One region of the Paenibacillus sp. SEL3 genome, then DNA from elsewhere that is predicted to be linked to it. Evidence: riboswitches for the same ligand, from Rfam matches in the RefSeq annotation. Region 1 holds a riboswitch; the other holds the start of a gene.

Region 1 (8,188 bases):
AACAGACGGTAGACAGTCTCTTCTCCAATACCTGCCATCCAGGCCATAATCGGCAGTAGCCATGGATAAGCCATATTGTAAGGGGATTGCGTGGCATCTGTGGTGGAGAATGTATTAAATGTCCGCTCCAGTATAAAGAACAAGATGGATTGTACCCCGAGTAAAATAAAGGCCCACAAGTAGCCAACATACATACTGCGAAGCACATACAGCCCGTAGCCCGGCTCTTTTGCACGCGGCCATGCATTCAGTCCAACCTGACGCATAAGTCCGTCACCGCCGACCAAGGAGAAGTAGAGCGCTACAGCCATGAAGAAGGTAACACCAATCTGGAAAACCATAAGAAATATAAGCATGCCCTTACCGCCTGCTTCTGCTTGCAATAAAGGCAGCATGTTCATGGTCCCAGCTATACTAGCAATAAAGTATATAACGGATAGAACAATGCCGCGTACAAATGAAGTATGTCGTCGGGTGAGTGACGCATACACAATGGCAAGTACACCCAGCACAAAGCTAAATAGGGCATAACCCGCATAGGTCATCCAATTCGCCCAAAATGTTTGCTTTTCGATATAATCGGTATAGGATGACGGGGCCGAAAAGCTTTGAGTGAAGGAGCGAACATCACCGTCTTCAAAAGTAAAAGCCAGTGTAAGTACCGAGGCGCCAATTTTTTTATCGTCTACGGTATACTTTAATCCGCCTTCTTGTTCAGTGGTCGCGAGCTTCAAGTCCGACGGCTTAAAGCCAAAGCGCTTCACCCATACAGCGGCCGCCTGCTCCTTGGCTTCAAGCGTCATGCCGTCCTCAGCCACACGTACAAGCCTGTTACGTGCTTGTTCATCCGTAGAAATATCAGCCTGCGTGTAATTGGTGCTGGAGGTGATCCGTTTAAAACTAACGACCTTCCCAGTGGATAAATCTACATGAATTTGCAGCTTGCTCTTCGCTGAGGATTCAGGCAGATCGACCCGAAAGGTTTCGTAAGGGTAATTTTTCTTCCATGTACGGTCGTACTGTTGAAGCAGTTTTTCTCTAGATAAATAACCGTACAAATCTGTTTCGGCCTGATAGGTCACCAGAGGCTCCTCTGGCTGTGATTCAGTATATCCCAGCTCGGAGCGGGCGAAGTCCAATGCGTGTATGACCGCTTCTTGTTTGCTGATGACCTTTGCATTCATTACTGATTCTGGACTCGGATTGCTAAGCGAGGGAATAAGCAATTGAAAGATAAAAAAGCAAATCAGGCCAATCCCGCCCAGCAAGCCTAATTTTTTGAAGTTGGCCGTGAGCACGACCGGTTTCCCGATAGGATTCATGAGTTTCCTCCTTAATCTGTAAATAAGAACATCCATTAAAGATATCATACTGCACAGGTTCCCGCCAACAGACCAGCGATATTCATGAAAATAGAGTGAAAGCACTTTAAAGTTCCAATAAAATAAGATAAGCTGCGATTAAACGATGCCCATTCGCAAAATAAAGCCAATTTCACGTTTTTTCGACGAAATCGGTTTTGTGATCTGGATATAGAAGGATTATAATCTTGAGGCAATGCCTATAAAATACATAGGTAATGATATACAGTTGAGCCGAATTTCTATGGGAAAACGGGGGAACCATGTTACTGGGGTGAATTTTACAGCCGATCACTGGTGGATCGGAAGTGTAAATAGGGCATACTGTGCTGCCCGAATCCGTCAGCTAACCTCGTAGGCTATGAGCAGGAACCAAGTCAGGCACTCGGTTTTCCGGTGTCTTTTTTTGTGCGTATAAAAGTGTTTGGATTGGTTAGATAGACCGCTGCGGGTGCAGATTATTCTTCCGATTGCTGTTATCCCCGGATTTTTTGATTGTATACCCCCTTTAATGGTTAAAATCCGGAGATAAAGGCAAACGCTTCGCTTCTTCAGAACAATTCTGCCCCCTTCGCTACTGCCCGCCAATAGCACAGGGGACCGAGTAGTGCTTGACATGCATTCTTCCTGTATTCAGGGAATGCTAATTATAGTTAACTAAGGTTTGGAAAAATCAAAAAATTCAGGGGCAACGACGATCGGAAGATCAAATGGAACGCGTAGCGAGCTTACACCGTATTAAATCACTGTTTTTATAGTTTTAAGGATTAGGAGAGAAGTGATGAATAGATGAATCCCAATGCAAGCTGGCTCCGGCTTTCTCCACCGCAGATATTCGTTGCGGGCTTTGCCATTATCATTCTAATAGGTAGTTTATTGTTAATGCTGCCGATCTCCAATACAACAGGAAAGCCACTTGCGTTTGTAGACGCTTTGTTTACTGCCGCTTCCGCGACCTGTGTTACAGGGCTTGTCGTAAAGGATACGGGGACCTTTTTTACAACCTTTGGTCAAGTTGTTATCGTGGCGCTCATTCAGATCGGCGGCCTAGGCTTTATGACCATGGCTACCTTGATTGCACTGGTGTTCAAGCGTCGGATTTCCCTGCGGGAGCGTCTCATTTTGCAGGAAGCGATGAATCAGACTTCTGTAGAGGGAATTGTCGGGTTAATCCGTAAGGTATTACTGTACTCACTGGTTATTGAAGGCGTATGCGCTACGATATTCTCGGTTCGCTGGTCCTTTGATATGCCCGTAGGCAGGGCGATTTATTTTGGAATCTGGCATGCCATCTCCATGTTTAACAATGCTGGTTTTGATTTATTCGGTGAATTTCGCAGCTTGACAGGTTATGTATATGATCCGATTGTTAATTTTACAGCCATGTTTTTGATTATTTCAGGCGGCATTGGTTTTGTAGTGATGTCAGACCTGGCAGAATATCGCAAGCGCAAGAGACTGTCCTTGCATACCAAGGTGGTACTCAGCATGACGGGCGCTATGATTGTAGTCGGCACGCTCGTGATTTTTGTATTTGAGTTTACGAATCCGAAGACTCTCGGCTCGCTTGATTGGGGTGGTAAGCTATTGGGATCTTTATTCCAGTCCGTTACTCCCCGTACCGCAGGTGCCAATACCTTGGACATTGCAGGCTTGCGGCAGGCTACGCAGTTTTTTATCATCATATTCATGTTTATCGGGGCTTCTCCTGGCTCTACTGGAGGCGGGATTAAGACCACAACATTCGCCCTGCTCATTGGAGCGGTGATTTCGATGCTGCGGGGGCGAGAAGATATTGTACTGTTCAAGTACCGACTTGCGCAGGGACGAATTTACAAGGCTTTGACCATTACACTGCTGGGGTTGCTGTTCGTGATCGGGGTGACGATGATTTTGTCGGCAACCGAAGATCATCATTTTCTGATGATCTTGTTCGAGACGGTATCTGCGTTTGGTACGGTGGGGCTGTCGATGGGGCTTACACCTGATTTGACAGTCATAGGCAAGCTGGTGATTACCCTGACGATGTTTGCAGGTAGACTGGGGCCACTCACGCTAGCTTATGCACTGGGGCCGAAAAAGGGTAAAGAATTATATCGTCATCCGGAAGGTAAAATGATTATAGGATAAGGGAGTTTTCGAGTAGATATGAAGACGCAGCAGTTTGTAGTTATTGGCTTGGGGCGGTTTGGCTCAAGCCTGGCTTTGCAATTGGTGGATATGGGGTGCGAGGTGCTAGGCATTGACCGGAATGAGGATGTTGTGGACAGTATGAGTGAGATGTTGACACATACTGTCGTGGCGGACGCTACCGATGAAGACTCGTTGCGATCACTGGGCATCCGTAATTTCGATTGTGGCATTGTTGCTATTGGTGATGACATTCAGGTAAGCATCCTCACCGCCATTTTGCTGAAGGAGCTGGGTGTGAAAAAAGTCGTAGCCAAAGCCATATCTGTGCTGCACGGGCGTGCGTTAGAAAAGCTCGGTGTGGACCGGATTATTTATCCAGAACGGGATATGGGTATCCGGGTGGCTCACCAGCTAGTCACGCCTAATTTGCTCGATTATTTGGAGTTGTCTAAGGAATATAGTATTGTGGAACTCAATGTACCTGCATGTCTGAATGGCAAAACGCTAGCAGAGCTAAATGCCCGTACCCGCTTTGGTTGTAGCGTCGTGGCGCTTCATACGGCGAATGGTATCCTGATCGCACCGACGGCTATGGATCGATTAAAAGCCGACGATATTATGGTCATCATCGGCTCGAATGATAATATCGGCCGCTTTGAGGATGAGGTTGTTAATGTTAATGAAGAGGGCTAAACCCTTTACACCATACGGTAGCCTGCAAACGACGCACGTGTCTCGCTAATCCAGCGTCGTGCTGTCGGACCGAGATCGGTCGTCTCCGAGTAAATGAGGGAGGTCGTTCGGCGTGTCTCCTTCAAATCGGGCAAGTACAATGCAGTGAGTCCATTATCCCGCAGCAGTTCGCTACGCAAATAGGATTTGGGTAGCAAGGCGGAAGCCTTACAGGTTGGAAGCAGGCGTACAATCGCCTCGAAGGAGTCGATTTCCATGCGGATATCCGGCATGATGCCGCTACGCTGGAACAAGTCATCCGTCAGACTGCGGTACCAGGTTCCTTTGGAGAAAATAATCATCGGCAATCCTTGCAGATCTTTCATCGAGGCCGTTCCTGTCTTAACGGTTAATTCATGTCCAATGGGAACAACGAGCTCCAAATGATCGTCAAATAGCGGAATGCAACGCAGTCCGACTTCATGAATGGCAGACCCGACAATACCGGCGTCTGCTTTTTTGTCACGTACAAAGGCGACGATTTCATGGGTTTTACCGGTGAGCAGCTTCAGCTCGGTTTGAGGATGCTTGCTCATAAAAGCTTCGACAAGGGTAGGCAGCGTTGTCTGGAGTGTCGTGAGACTTGCGCCGAGTGTAAGCATACTCTGGGCTTCATTTTTGTGCTGGGAGAGCTTTTGTAAGAAGCGAAGCTGTCGTTGCCGTTGCTCTAGTGCGAATGTATAAACAAATCGGCCGGTGGACGTAATTTCGAGTCGTTTGCCCCGACGATCAAAGAGATTTACACCCAGCTCTTCCTCTAGCTTGGCAATTTTGCGGGACAGGGCGGGTTGGGACAGATTCAGCAGTTTGGAGGCTTTATTCAGGCTGGACTGCTCGACAATGACGGCAAAAGCGTTCAAATCCTCAAACAAATCATCCACTTCCTCTCTTATGCAAAAAAGACATAATAATTAATACGTATATTGCAATTCCATTATAAGCCGAAAAGGAGTAACATGAAAGCGACACAAGATGTTCACACTTTTGTTTTTCCTAATAAGGGACACCTTGTTGGACATTTCCTGTCGGGAACTGTCATTTTATATGTTATATTACTATTGAAAACGCTATTATTGGGAGAAGGGAGCATGACCTAGATGAGAGGATTTTATTCCAGAAAGCTGCATTCGCTTCTTGGCGTCATTCCGTTGGCTCTATTTTTTGTTGAGCATTTGGTGACGAACTTCACAGCGGTGGAGGGTGGCAAGGAAGGATTTAATCGCAGCGTGGCCTTCCTGAATGGTTTGCCGCTGGTTATTGTACTAGAAACGTTATTCATCTACTTGCCATTACTGTTCCACGGAATTTATGGCTTGTATATCGCTTATCAAGCTGATCCGAATGTCAAAAGGTTCGGCTATTCACGTAACTGGCGCTTTCTGTTCCAGCGTATTTCCGGCGTCATTACGTTTGTATTTATTATCTGGCACGTATACGACACACGCTTTCAGGTGGCTCTGGGTAATGTAACTCATGAGGAGCTAGGCGGGGTCATGCATGGCATCGTGACGAACCCGGTTTATTTCATTTTGTATCTAATCAGTGTCGTTTCGGCATCCTTTCACTTTGCTAACGGACTGTGGGCATTTATGGTCAGTTGGGGGATTACTGTGGGACCACGTGCGCAAAAAGTATCTTCTTATATCTGTATGACCCTGTTCGTGGTGGTGTCTATCGGCTTCATCGCCTCCCTGCTTGCATTCCGCAGCGCGGAATTTCAGGAAACAGCAACTGCCTTGGTGCAATGCAGTACTTTTAAACAACTACTGTAAATGAGTCATATCCATTATACATTGTGTTGAAATTCTATTTTCAAACGTAAAAGGGGATTTGGTTAAAAATCCTGAAAAAAAGGAGTGAGCAGAAATGGCAGCATCCAACATTATTGTCGTGGGCGGCGGTCTGGCAGGTCTAATGGCTACGATCAAGGCGGCAGAGGCGGGAGTTCACGTTCATTTATTTTCTTTGGTTCCGGTCAAAAGGTCCCACTCCGTTTGTGCTCAAGGTGGCATCAATGGTGCGGTAAATACCAAGGGTGAGGGAGACTCCCCCTGGATTCACTTTGATGATTCGGTCTATGGCGGGGATTTTCTGGCCAACCAGCCTCCGGTAAAAGCGATGTGCGAAGCGGCTCCGGGGATCATTCATCTCATGGACCGCATGGGCGTCATGTTTAACCGGACACCGGAAGGACTGCTGGACTTCCGCCGCTTCGGCGGTACCCAGCATCATCGGACCGCCTTTGCTGGTGCGACGACAGGACAGCAGCTTCTGTACGCTCTCGATGAGCAGGTACGGCGCTGGGAATCTGCGGGTTTGGTGACCAAGTATGAAAACTGGGAGTTTTTACAGGCTGTACTGGATGATGAAGGCATCTGTCGAGGGATTTGCGGGCAGGATTTGCGTACGATGGAAGTGAAGACTTTTGCGGCGGATGCAGTTATTTTGGCATCTGGTGGGCCCGGGATTATTTTCGGTAAAACCACGAATTCCGTCATTAATACGGGCACAGCTGCCGGTGCGGTGTATCAGCAAGGCGTACGCTATGCGAACGGTGAGTTTATCCAGATTCATCCGACGGCTATACCCGGTGATGACAAGTTGCGTCTCATGTCCGAGTCGGCACGGGGAGAGGGCGGTCGTATTTGGACGTATAAGGATGGTAAGCCATGGTATTTCCTCGAAGAAAAGTATCCAGCTTACGGAAATTTGGTCCCTCGCGATATTGCGACACGTGAAATATTCAGTGTATGCGTTGATGATGGACTGGGTATTAATGGCGAGAATATGGTCTACCTCGATCTGTCCCACAAGGACCCGAAAGAGCTGGATGTAAAACTGGGCGGCATTATTGAAATTTATGAAAAATTCGTCGGTGATGATCCGCGCAAAATTCCGATGAAAATATTCCCGGCTGTTCATTATTCAATGGGCGGCATGTGGGTCGATTACAATCAGATGACCAATATACCAGGCCTGTTCGCGGCTGGTGAGTGTGAATTCCAATACCACGGAGCGAACCGTTTGGGTGCGAACTCGTTGCTGTCAGCCATTTACGGCGGGATGGTGGCTGGACCTAAGGCTGTGGAATATATCAAAGGCTTGAGAAAATCTGCACAGGATACAGCGTCCTCCGTATTTGATGCCGCAGTCAATCAGCAGACGGAGAAGTATGAGCGTATTTTGCATATGGACGGAAAAGAAAATGCCTATGTTCTTCATAAAGAGCTGGGCGAGTGGATGACGAACAACATGACTGTGGTTCGTTATAATGACAAGCTGGAAGCTACGATCCACAAGATCAAGGAGCTGAAGGAGCGTTATTCTAACATTAACATCAATGACGCTTCGCGCTGGAACAATGCGGGTGCGGCGTTTACACGGCAACTGTGGAATATGATGGAGCTGGCTGAAGCGATGACCAAAGGTGCGCTGCTGCGCAACGAAAGCCGTGGGGCCCATTACAAACCAGATTTCCCGGATCGCAACGATGAGGATTTCCTGAAAACGACGATTGCGGACTGGACACCGGAAGGACCACAAATCTCGTATGAAGCGGTGGATGTTTCGCTGATCAAGCCACGCATTCGGGATTATTCCAAGAACAAATAACGGAAGGGAGTGTATTAGATGTCGGAGCAAGCAGTGAAGTCGAATAAAACAGTGAAGTTCGTTGTGACCCGTCAAGCTGATCCTAAAGCCAGTCCCTATACGGAAGAATTCGAATTGGCTTATCGTCCGGGAATGAATGTGATTAGCGCGCTGATGGAAATTCAGCGTAATCCGGTGGACAGCCACGGTAAAGAGACGGCTCCGGTGTGCTGGGAGTCGAATTGCCTGGAGGAAGTATGCGGAGCATGCTCCATGGTGATTAACGGCAAGCCGCGTCAGGCCTGTGCAGCGCTCGTCGATAAGCTGGAGCAGCCGATTACGATCGCGCCGATGAACACATTCCCGGTAGT
Region 2 (8,188 bases), 2.1 Mb from region 1:
CTGCTACACGAAGAATGGCTACCAGAATCGCCTGAATCATGGTGAGAAGAGCCTCCATGATGAGAACTGTCATGGGAGGAATGATGATGCGAGTGATGCGTATCCCAGTTCGAGCAGCCGCTTGCCGAGCTACAACCAGATGAGCTAGCTAACCCGGCATTGCCTGTAGCATCCGGGTGCATGTGTATGGCAAATTGTTCAGGTTGATACCATGAATACCATACAACAGCTAATAACAGATAGTCGACCTGTAAATAGTTGACCTTAGGCAATTGCTTACCCTCAGGATCATCCACCGCTTTATTCACCCGCTCGCGCAGATGTTGTACAATCTTATGAACCGTTTGTTGGGCTTGCTGTGAAATGGCTATATTCTCCTGAGTATTCCAACGGTTACCTGCTGGCTGCGCCGAAGTTGTGAGTTTGTAATAGTGTGAAAGCTCGTCGTTCGGTAATGGATGATTAAAAAAAGTCCCCCACAAACTGGCGCTATAGCGGTTCCAGCCAAAGCATTCCACATACAACCAATCAAACCACGCACGCTCCTCCGGCATCGGCTGAGAGCCGCCAGAATGGGGCGCATGGTGAAGCATACGACCAAAAAAAGCTTCCGAGAATTGCTGATATTCGCGGGTAAACATCAACATTTCGTGCCATAATTCATCCACATCACTACTGAACATAGGCACACGATTCATAATCGCGCATAGCATAAAATATCGTTTTAGCTCATGCCAACGCCAATCATATTCTTGCTCCGTAATCTCTGGGTGGGCTTCCATTACACGATTCCTTACGCTATGAGCATAGGAGACGGGAATGGATTGCTCCAATAGCTGCATCAGCTCCGTAATCTCTGGATGACGCTCCTGCGAAAGGGAAGAAGGAGAAGGGGAGCTGAGGAAAAAAGCATTCCGGCGCCGTGTTTTTCTGTTTCCCCGGTTCCTGCGTATTGCACGGAATATAAACCAAAAAATGATGAGGTCTATCACAATAAACAACGTCCAAAAGCTACTCATACTATCCATGATGGCTGGCTACTCCTTTCTGAAATAACACGGAATTAAGATTTAGCATTCGTTATTCAGCAGAGCGAATTCTTTTTTTATCTGGGCTAGCAGTTCAGGATTCGTGATTACATCGCAAGCAGTCCATGCCAAAGTTCTCGCAGCCAGCAGCATTCCTTCCATGGCTCGGTCCTGCATCGCCAAATCGCGGAATTCTGGTGTATGCAAGGCATGCTTCTCGTCAATAACTTGAATGTAAGGATGGATAGCAGGGCAATGAAGCGATACATTTCCGATATCCATAGAGCCATGATCTTCGCCTTCCGTTATATCTTCTTGCGAAATGCCAGCCTGTACCAAATTTGCGGTAAACGCATCGGAAAGTACACGGTTCGTGACCATTTCATCATAAGAAGTCTCATAATTGGAGGTCTCCAAACGACACCCGGCCTGTAAAGCAGCTCCTTCAGCAATTTGAATAACACGGCGAGTCAGCGGGTTCAGTTCTTGACGTGTAGCGGCCCTTACATAAAATTGCGCTGAGGCGTAATCAGGAATAATATTGGCTGCTTGGCCACCCTGATTAATGATCCCATGGATACGCACTGTGCTTTTTACTTGTTGACGGAACGCATTGATGCCATTGAACGTTTGAATCACAGCGTCCAGCGCGTTAATGCCTTCGTGCGGGCTGGCAGCCGCGTGAGCGGATTGACCAAAAAATTCGAATTGTACAGCATCAATCGCCAGCGATTTGCCTGATTTTTCGTAACGATCATAAGGATGCGTCATAAGTGCTATGTCGCAATCATCAAACAAACCGGCAGCGGCCATAGGGACCTTAGCACCACGAGTTTCTTCGGCAGGTGTGCCGTATACCCGTACTTCTCCACCAGTTTCGTTGATGATCGACTTGAGGCCAACGGCAGCACCGGTACTCATCATGCATATCAGATGGTGCCCACAGGCGTGTCCTAAACCTTTCAGAGCGTCATATTCTGCCAGAAAAGCGACAACCGGCCCGGATTTTTCAGCTTTGTAAGTTGCAATAAAGGCTGTTTCTATGCCCAATACGGGTGCCTGGACCTCAAAACCGTGAAAAATGAGTTCTTCTTTTAAACGGGCAGCGGCCAGAAATTCCTCGTTTCCAAGTTCAGGATTTGCCCCAATATATAACGAAATGTCCTTAAAGCGTGGGGCATGCTGCTCAATTGTCTTTTGAATGGTCTGTTTAAAATTCATGCTGAAAACTCCTTTATATAAGCTGTAATGTAGGTACTGCGCTAGGTATGCTGAAATTGTACTATAACATTCATTGCATAATCATGCATATTCATTTATAATGACACAATCTTATTTATTATAAAGAATTTAAGGAGAGAAAAAAAGATTGAAAAAGGCATATCGTTTTACCGCCCTGGTTTTGACGGCGGTTATCTTGCTGTTGACGGGTCTTCCCATGCTCAATGCATACGGAACGGAAGCAAAGCCACAGAAAAAACTTGTAGTGGGCATGAGTGCCGACTTTCCGCCGTATGAGTTTCATAAAGTTATTAACGGTAAGGATACTATTGTTGGCTTCGATGTGGAAATCGCGAAGGAAATCGCCAAAGATTTGGGTGCGGAGATGGTCCCTGAGGACATGAGTTTTGACTCTTTGCTACCTGCTCTGCAAAGTGGTCGCGTAGACTTGGTACTGTCCGGTATGACACCGACGGATGAGCGTAGAAAAAGCATTGATTTTTCAGATGTATATTATCGCTCCAAGCAAGTCATTATGGTACGCCCAGAGGATAAAGACAAATATCCTACGATGGCTGCTTTGAAAGGCGAGAAGATTGGCGCGCAAAAGGGGAGTATTCAGGAAGAAATTGCTCAAAAAGTACCCAATGCCTCTGTAACCTCACTGGACAAAATATCCGATCTGGTACTCCAGCTGCGGACCCAGCGTATCAACGCTGTTGTGATCGAAGATACGGTTGCTAAAGGGTACACGTTAGATGGGACCGTAACACTTGCCAAAGCGATACCTGAGGATGCCGGAGCAGAAACTGCTGTAGGTATACGCAAGGGGAACGCAGAATTGCTTGCCTCTGTAAATAAAACGTTGGCTCGCCTGAAAGCGGACGGGTCGATTGAAAAGTTTTCTACAGAAGCGAGTGCACTCTCGGCAGATCGACAGGTTTCTTCTAATAACATCGTAGATATTTTTTGGAAATACCGCAGTCTTTACGCTACGGGTATTGGTTACACTCTGTTGCTGTCTGCACTCGGAGTACTGTTTGGATTTATCATTGGTCTGATCGTATCCTTGTTGCGGATGAGTGGTATACGCATCATTGAGTGGTTAGGTACCACATATGTGGAGATCCTGCGTGGCACACCTATGCTGGTGCAGCTCATGATCATTCACTACGGGATTGCTTTGACGCTGGGTGTCAATTTTACTCCACTCCAGTCCGGTATAATCACATTGTCTCTGAATAGCTCGGCATATCTGGCTGAAATTTTCCGTGCAGGTATCCAGGCAGTAGACCGTGGACAGATGGAGGCCGCACGCTCATTGGGTATGGGACGAGGCAAAGCTATGCGTCACGTCATTTTGCCACAAGCGTTTAAATCTATTTTGCCTGCTATAGGTAATGAGTTTATTACAATTATTAAAGAATCCTCCATTATTTCGACTATTGGTATGGTGGATATTATGTATCAAGCCCAGGTCATTAAGAATATTACCTACGAAGGATTAAGTCCGTTCATAATCACAGCCGCTATTTATTTTGTAATGACATTCAGCTTGTCTAAGCTGCTTGGTTTATGGGAAAGGAAGTTGAGAGCCAGTGATCACCGTTAAACAATTGCGTAAATCGTTCGGCAAGAATGAGATTTTAAAAGGCATTGATATAGATATCGCCAAAGGAGAAGTTGTCGTTATCATCGGTCCCAGCGGTTCGGGGAAGAGTACGTTTTTGCGTTGTATGAATCTGTTAGAACAGCCGACGGATGGGGAGATTTTATTTGAGGGCGAGCCGATTACAGCTCGTGGTCATAATATTAATGTAACCCGGGAAAAAATGGGGATGGTGTTCCAGCATTTTAATCTGTTCCCACACAAAACAGTGTTGCAGAACCTGACGCTTGCACCGACGCAGGTTAGAAAACAGTCAGGTAAGGAAGCGGAAAAAATTGCATTAGAACTCCTGCGTACCGTGGGGCTCGAGGATAAGAAGAATACCTATCCGAACCAGCTATCCGGTGGTCAGAAGCAACGTATTGCGATTGCGCGTGCTTTGGCCATGCAGCCGCACGTAATGCTGTTCGATGAGCCGACTTCTGCATTGGACCCTGAAATGGTTGGAGAGGTTCTGGATGTAATGAAGAAGCTCGCCGAAGGCGGTATGACAATGGTAATTGTAACGCATGAAATGGGCTTTGCCCGCGAGGTAGGCGATCGAATTATCTTTATGGATAACGGTCAAATTGTGGAGCAGGGTGCACCAGACCAGGTATTTGGCACTCCAAGCCATGATCGCACTCGTGATTTTCTTGCCAAAGTATTGTAAGAAAGTGCTGGTCTAATCATAAAAAAGCTCTCCGTTGACGGAGGGCTTTTCTTATTTTGTCACCATTTCCCCATACTTTCGTAACAAATATCGATTTCTTAATGACAAAATTGTAACGAGTGTAGTATGATGTTCAGGGTTCCCAACATTTTCATGCGGATAAGGTTACAAAATTGTGATATTATGCAGTAAGCCAAAACTTACCGGGACAGCATGCGGTTAGACAAGCGCTGAAATGCTGGCCCAAACTATGGGAAGTGCGGGGGACGTAACAACGGCAGCCATTCCGATACGTCATAAGACGATGAGGAATATGCCTAGGGGTGAATTGCACAAGCATAGGGCTTCTCCTGAGTCCGAATCCGACAGCTAACTTCGCAGGCATAAAAGAGGAGGTACATATCTTTGAAACATTTAAAACATATTGGTAAAACGATGAAAATTGCGGTGCTTGCCGCAGCTATTGCAGGGTTGGCACAGACAGCTGGAATAGCGGATGCTGCCTCGCTTCACACTGCCAAAGAGGGCGATACCTTCTTTTTGCTTGCTCAACGTTATGGAGTATCGGTAGACGAGCTAACAAAGGCTAACCCAAACATTGCCTCCAGCAATATATATGCAGGTCTGCAAATTAAGGTGCCTGGCGAAAAAAGTGTAAAGGCAGCTTCGGAATCGAAGCCGCAGCTTCTTACGGAGAAAGCAGCAGCGAATGAGGCGCCAACGATTGAAGCTTGGGGTAAAACATTCAACTATAGCAAAATAGTTGACGTTAAGGCTTCAGCGTATTCTGCCGCAGCCGATGAGAATGGTAAATGGGGCGCAGTGGACTACTACGGCAATCCGCTTAAACTAGGTACAATTGCGGTAGATCCTAACGTCATTCCGATGGGCACGAAAGTACTGGTTACAGGCTACTCCCATCCAGGTTTGCCGGATCATTCTTTTGTAGCTGTCGCTCGCGATCAGGGCAGCGCCATTACAGGAAAGCGGATTGATATCTTTATTCCAGGCAACAAATCATTTGTGAACGACTTTGGATTTCAAAATGTGAAGCTGTACGTTATTGATAAATAGCATTGTACGTATATACAGTTTAATTAAACATAATATATATTATGTAAACATAACGCCTATATCCGTATATATCTAGGTCGGACTCTTATCAGGTCCTATCCGTAAAAAGGCTGTCTTGACGAGCAGAATACTTCTGCTGGTAAGACAGCCTTTTTACGTTGCTTTAGCTTGGACCTCAATTATAAACATACTGTTATTTTCGTTCCGATGTGTGGAGTAGCCGGGGGACTGTCACAAATTTGTAGCCCTTAGCTTTTAGAGAGTGAATTAGACCCGGCAAAGCTTGGATAGTGCCTTGCAAGTTGGAACTTTGACCTCCACCAGCGTGCATTAAAATAATAGAGCCAGGCCCTGTAGCTGGAATCACATTTCGCTGAATTTGTGTTTTACTTAGTCCCTTCCAGTCGAGAGAGTCTACATTCCAGTTGACAATCATGTAGCCATGACGACGTGCCCACTTTATTTGAGGCTCTGTAATTTCACCGTAGGGTGGACGAATCAACTTGGGGCGAAAACCTGCGCTGGCTTGTAAAATACGTTCTGTTTTTGTAATCTGGTTGCGAAAGCGTTCTGGTGTAGCCTTCCTAAAATCCGGATGAGTATAGGAATGATTTCCTATAGCATGGCCTTCACGGATAATACGACGTATAATCCCCGGATGCTTTTCCGCACGGTGACCGACGATGAAAAAGGTGGCTTTGATGCCGTTGGCGTGTAATACGTCCAAAACCTGCGGCGTATACCTAGAATCGGGCACATCATCAAAGGTTAAGGCAATTTGGCGGGTGTGTGGGCCGCACATTTTAAAAATGTCCGCATGTTTTTTACGCAACATTGCTAATGTAGGAGTAGCTCGATCTGTACTCAGATGTACAGAAGAAGCAACAGCTGCTTCCTTGGGATGGGGCGTTCCGATCTTGGGAGGCGCATCCGCGTGAACGGGTAAACTTGAAAATGCTAGTAACAGTGCCAAGCATGGCAACACTCCCCTGTACGGCATATGTATCCCCCCTTTTCGTGCAGTGGTACCTAGTGGTGCTCTCGACTATTATGTACCTGTCCTATTAAAAATATGCTGGTTACCAAGTTAGGCTCATAAACGTCTGGAAAGAAGTTCGCGATGAAATGATTATCAATGAAGATGATGGAGCTAAACGTACATATTCTCTTAAACATGACCGAAAACAAGAGCATTTTCGCAAGTTTTAGCCTTACAACGGATTCGGTATCCCGTGACAGCTGGTGTATAATGGGGTTGCAATTCATAATTATACAGACATGGAATTGAAGGAAGGAAGGATAAAAGTGACCGACTTGTTTACTCCTTATCAATTAAAGGGGCTTTCTTTAAAAAATCGAATTGTTATGCCCCCGATGTGCCAATTCAGTGTGGAGGCCGAGGATGGAAATCCGACGGATTGGCATCATGTCCATTATGTGAGCCGAGCAGTAGGAGGTACTGGACTTATTATTGTGGAAATGACAGCGGTTCATCCTGATGGACGTATTACGGATCGTGATTTAGGTATTTGGAGTGACGAACATATTCCTGCATATCGTAAGATTGTAGAGGAAGTTCACAAGTATGGCGCCAAAATTGGCATTCAACTAGGCCACGCTGGACGCAAGGCCGAAGATGCTGAGCAACCTGTGGGTCCTTCTTCGATTCCTTTTAGCGAACGCCTTAAAAAGCCGCACCCCTTAAAGACAGCAGAAGTCAGGGAACTGGTTCAGGCATACAAAGAAGGCGCGCGCCGCGCGGTGGAAGCCGGTTTTGATACGGTTGAGATACATGGCGCTCACGGCTATCTGATCCATCAATTTCATTCGCCTTTAACAAATACGAGAGAAGATGAATATGGCCAGGATCTGTCACTGTTCGGTGTTGAGGTCATACATGCTGTTAAAGAGGTTCTTCCTGCTGATATGCCTGTGCTTATGCGGATATCTGCCAAAGAATACGTCGAGGATGGATATAATGTGGAATACATAACAGGTGTAGGGGAACGATATCGTGATGCAGGTGTGGACATTTTCCATATCTCTTCTGGTGGCGAGGGTCCAATTGGTTCTGGCGGAGGGCCGTCTGCGCGTGCTGGCTATCAGGTGGATTTAGCTCATACCGTCCGTGAAAAGCTGAATGTACCTGTAATTGCTGTTGGATTACTGGATGATTATGAGGACGCCCGTCGGGTTGTTCAGCAAAAAGAAGCTGATCTGGTAGCAATAGGCCGCGCCATGCTGCGTGATCCCTATTGGGCGTTGCATGCATCGCGGGAGCTAAAAGTACAGGCCGACATCCCAGAGCCTTACTTGCGCGGCTTTTAGATAATTTTTGAAACCCTCTTTGCAAAGCTTGCGTAAACATGTGTACAGAGCTTAAAATTTAAGCATTCAACTCTAGGAGGAACTTCACATGTCTATTTTCAAACGATTAAGAGATCTTACGATGTCCAACATTAACGCCATTATTGACAAGGCAGAAGATCCAGTTAAAATGACGGACCAATACATTCGTGATATGCAAGAGGACCTGGAAGATGC

The links. A riboswitch is a leader RNA that binds a small molecule or an ion and turns the genes downstream of it on or off. The one in region 1 is predicted to bind cyclic di-AMP.
Region 2: linked by a shared signal. The riboswitch ahead of ACYCS5_RS28910 (3D domain-containing protein) and the one ahead of ACYCS5_RS09240 (TrkH family potassium uptake protein) in region 1 are both predicted to bind cyclic di-AMP.

The regions. Positions count from the first base shown of each region.
Region 1 covers NZ_CM137725.1:1,969,442-1,977,629, reverse strand. The annotation lists gene ACYCS5_RS09245 (CPBP family intramembrane glutamic endopeptidase) at 1-1,322, opposite strand, end outside; cyclic di-AMP (ydaO/yuaA leader) riboswitch at 1,584-1,737, shown strand; gene ACYCS5_RS09240 (TrkH family potassium uptake protein) at 2,151-3,491, shown strand; gene ACYCS5_RS09235 (potassium channel family protein) at 3,510-4,187, shown strand; gene ACYCS5_RS09230 (LysR family transcriptional regulator) at 4,193-5,098, opposite strand; gene ACYCS5_RS09225 (succinate dehydrogenase cytochrome b558 subunit) at 5,324-5,998, shown strand; gene sdhA (succinate dehydrogenase flavoprotein subunit) at 6,093-7,838, shown strand; gene sdhB (succinate dehydrogenase iron-sulfur subunit) at 7,857-8,188, shown strand, end outside.
Region 2 covers NZ_CM137725.1:6,423,407-6,431,594, reverse strand. The annotation lists gene ACYCS5_RS28930 (glycine-rich domain-containing protein) at 1-1,019, opposite strand, end outside; gene ACYCS5_RS28925 (M20 family metallopeptidase) at 1,071-2,249, opposite strand; gene ACYCS5_RS28920 (ABC transporter substrate-binding protein/permease) at 2,398-3,861, shown strand; gene ACYCS5_RS28915 (amino acid ABC transporter ATP-binding protein) at 3,848-4,570, shown strand; cyclic di-AMP (ydaO/yuaA leader) riboswitch at 4,801-4,969, shown strand; gene ACYCS5_RS28910 (3D domain-containing protein) at 4,976-5,644, shown strand; gene ACYCS5_RS28905 (polysaccharide deacetylase family protein) at 5,838-6,644, opposite strand; gene ACYCS5_RS28900 (NADH:flavin oxidoreductase/NADH oxidase) at 6,950-7,972, shown strand; gene ACYCS5_RS28895 (PspA/IM30 family protein) at 8,061-8,188, shown strand, end outside.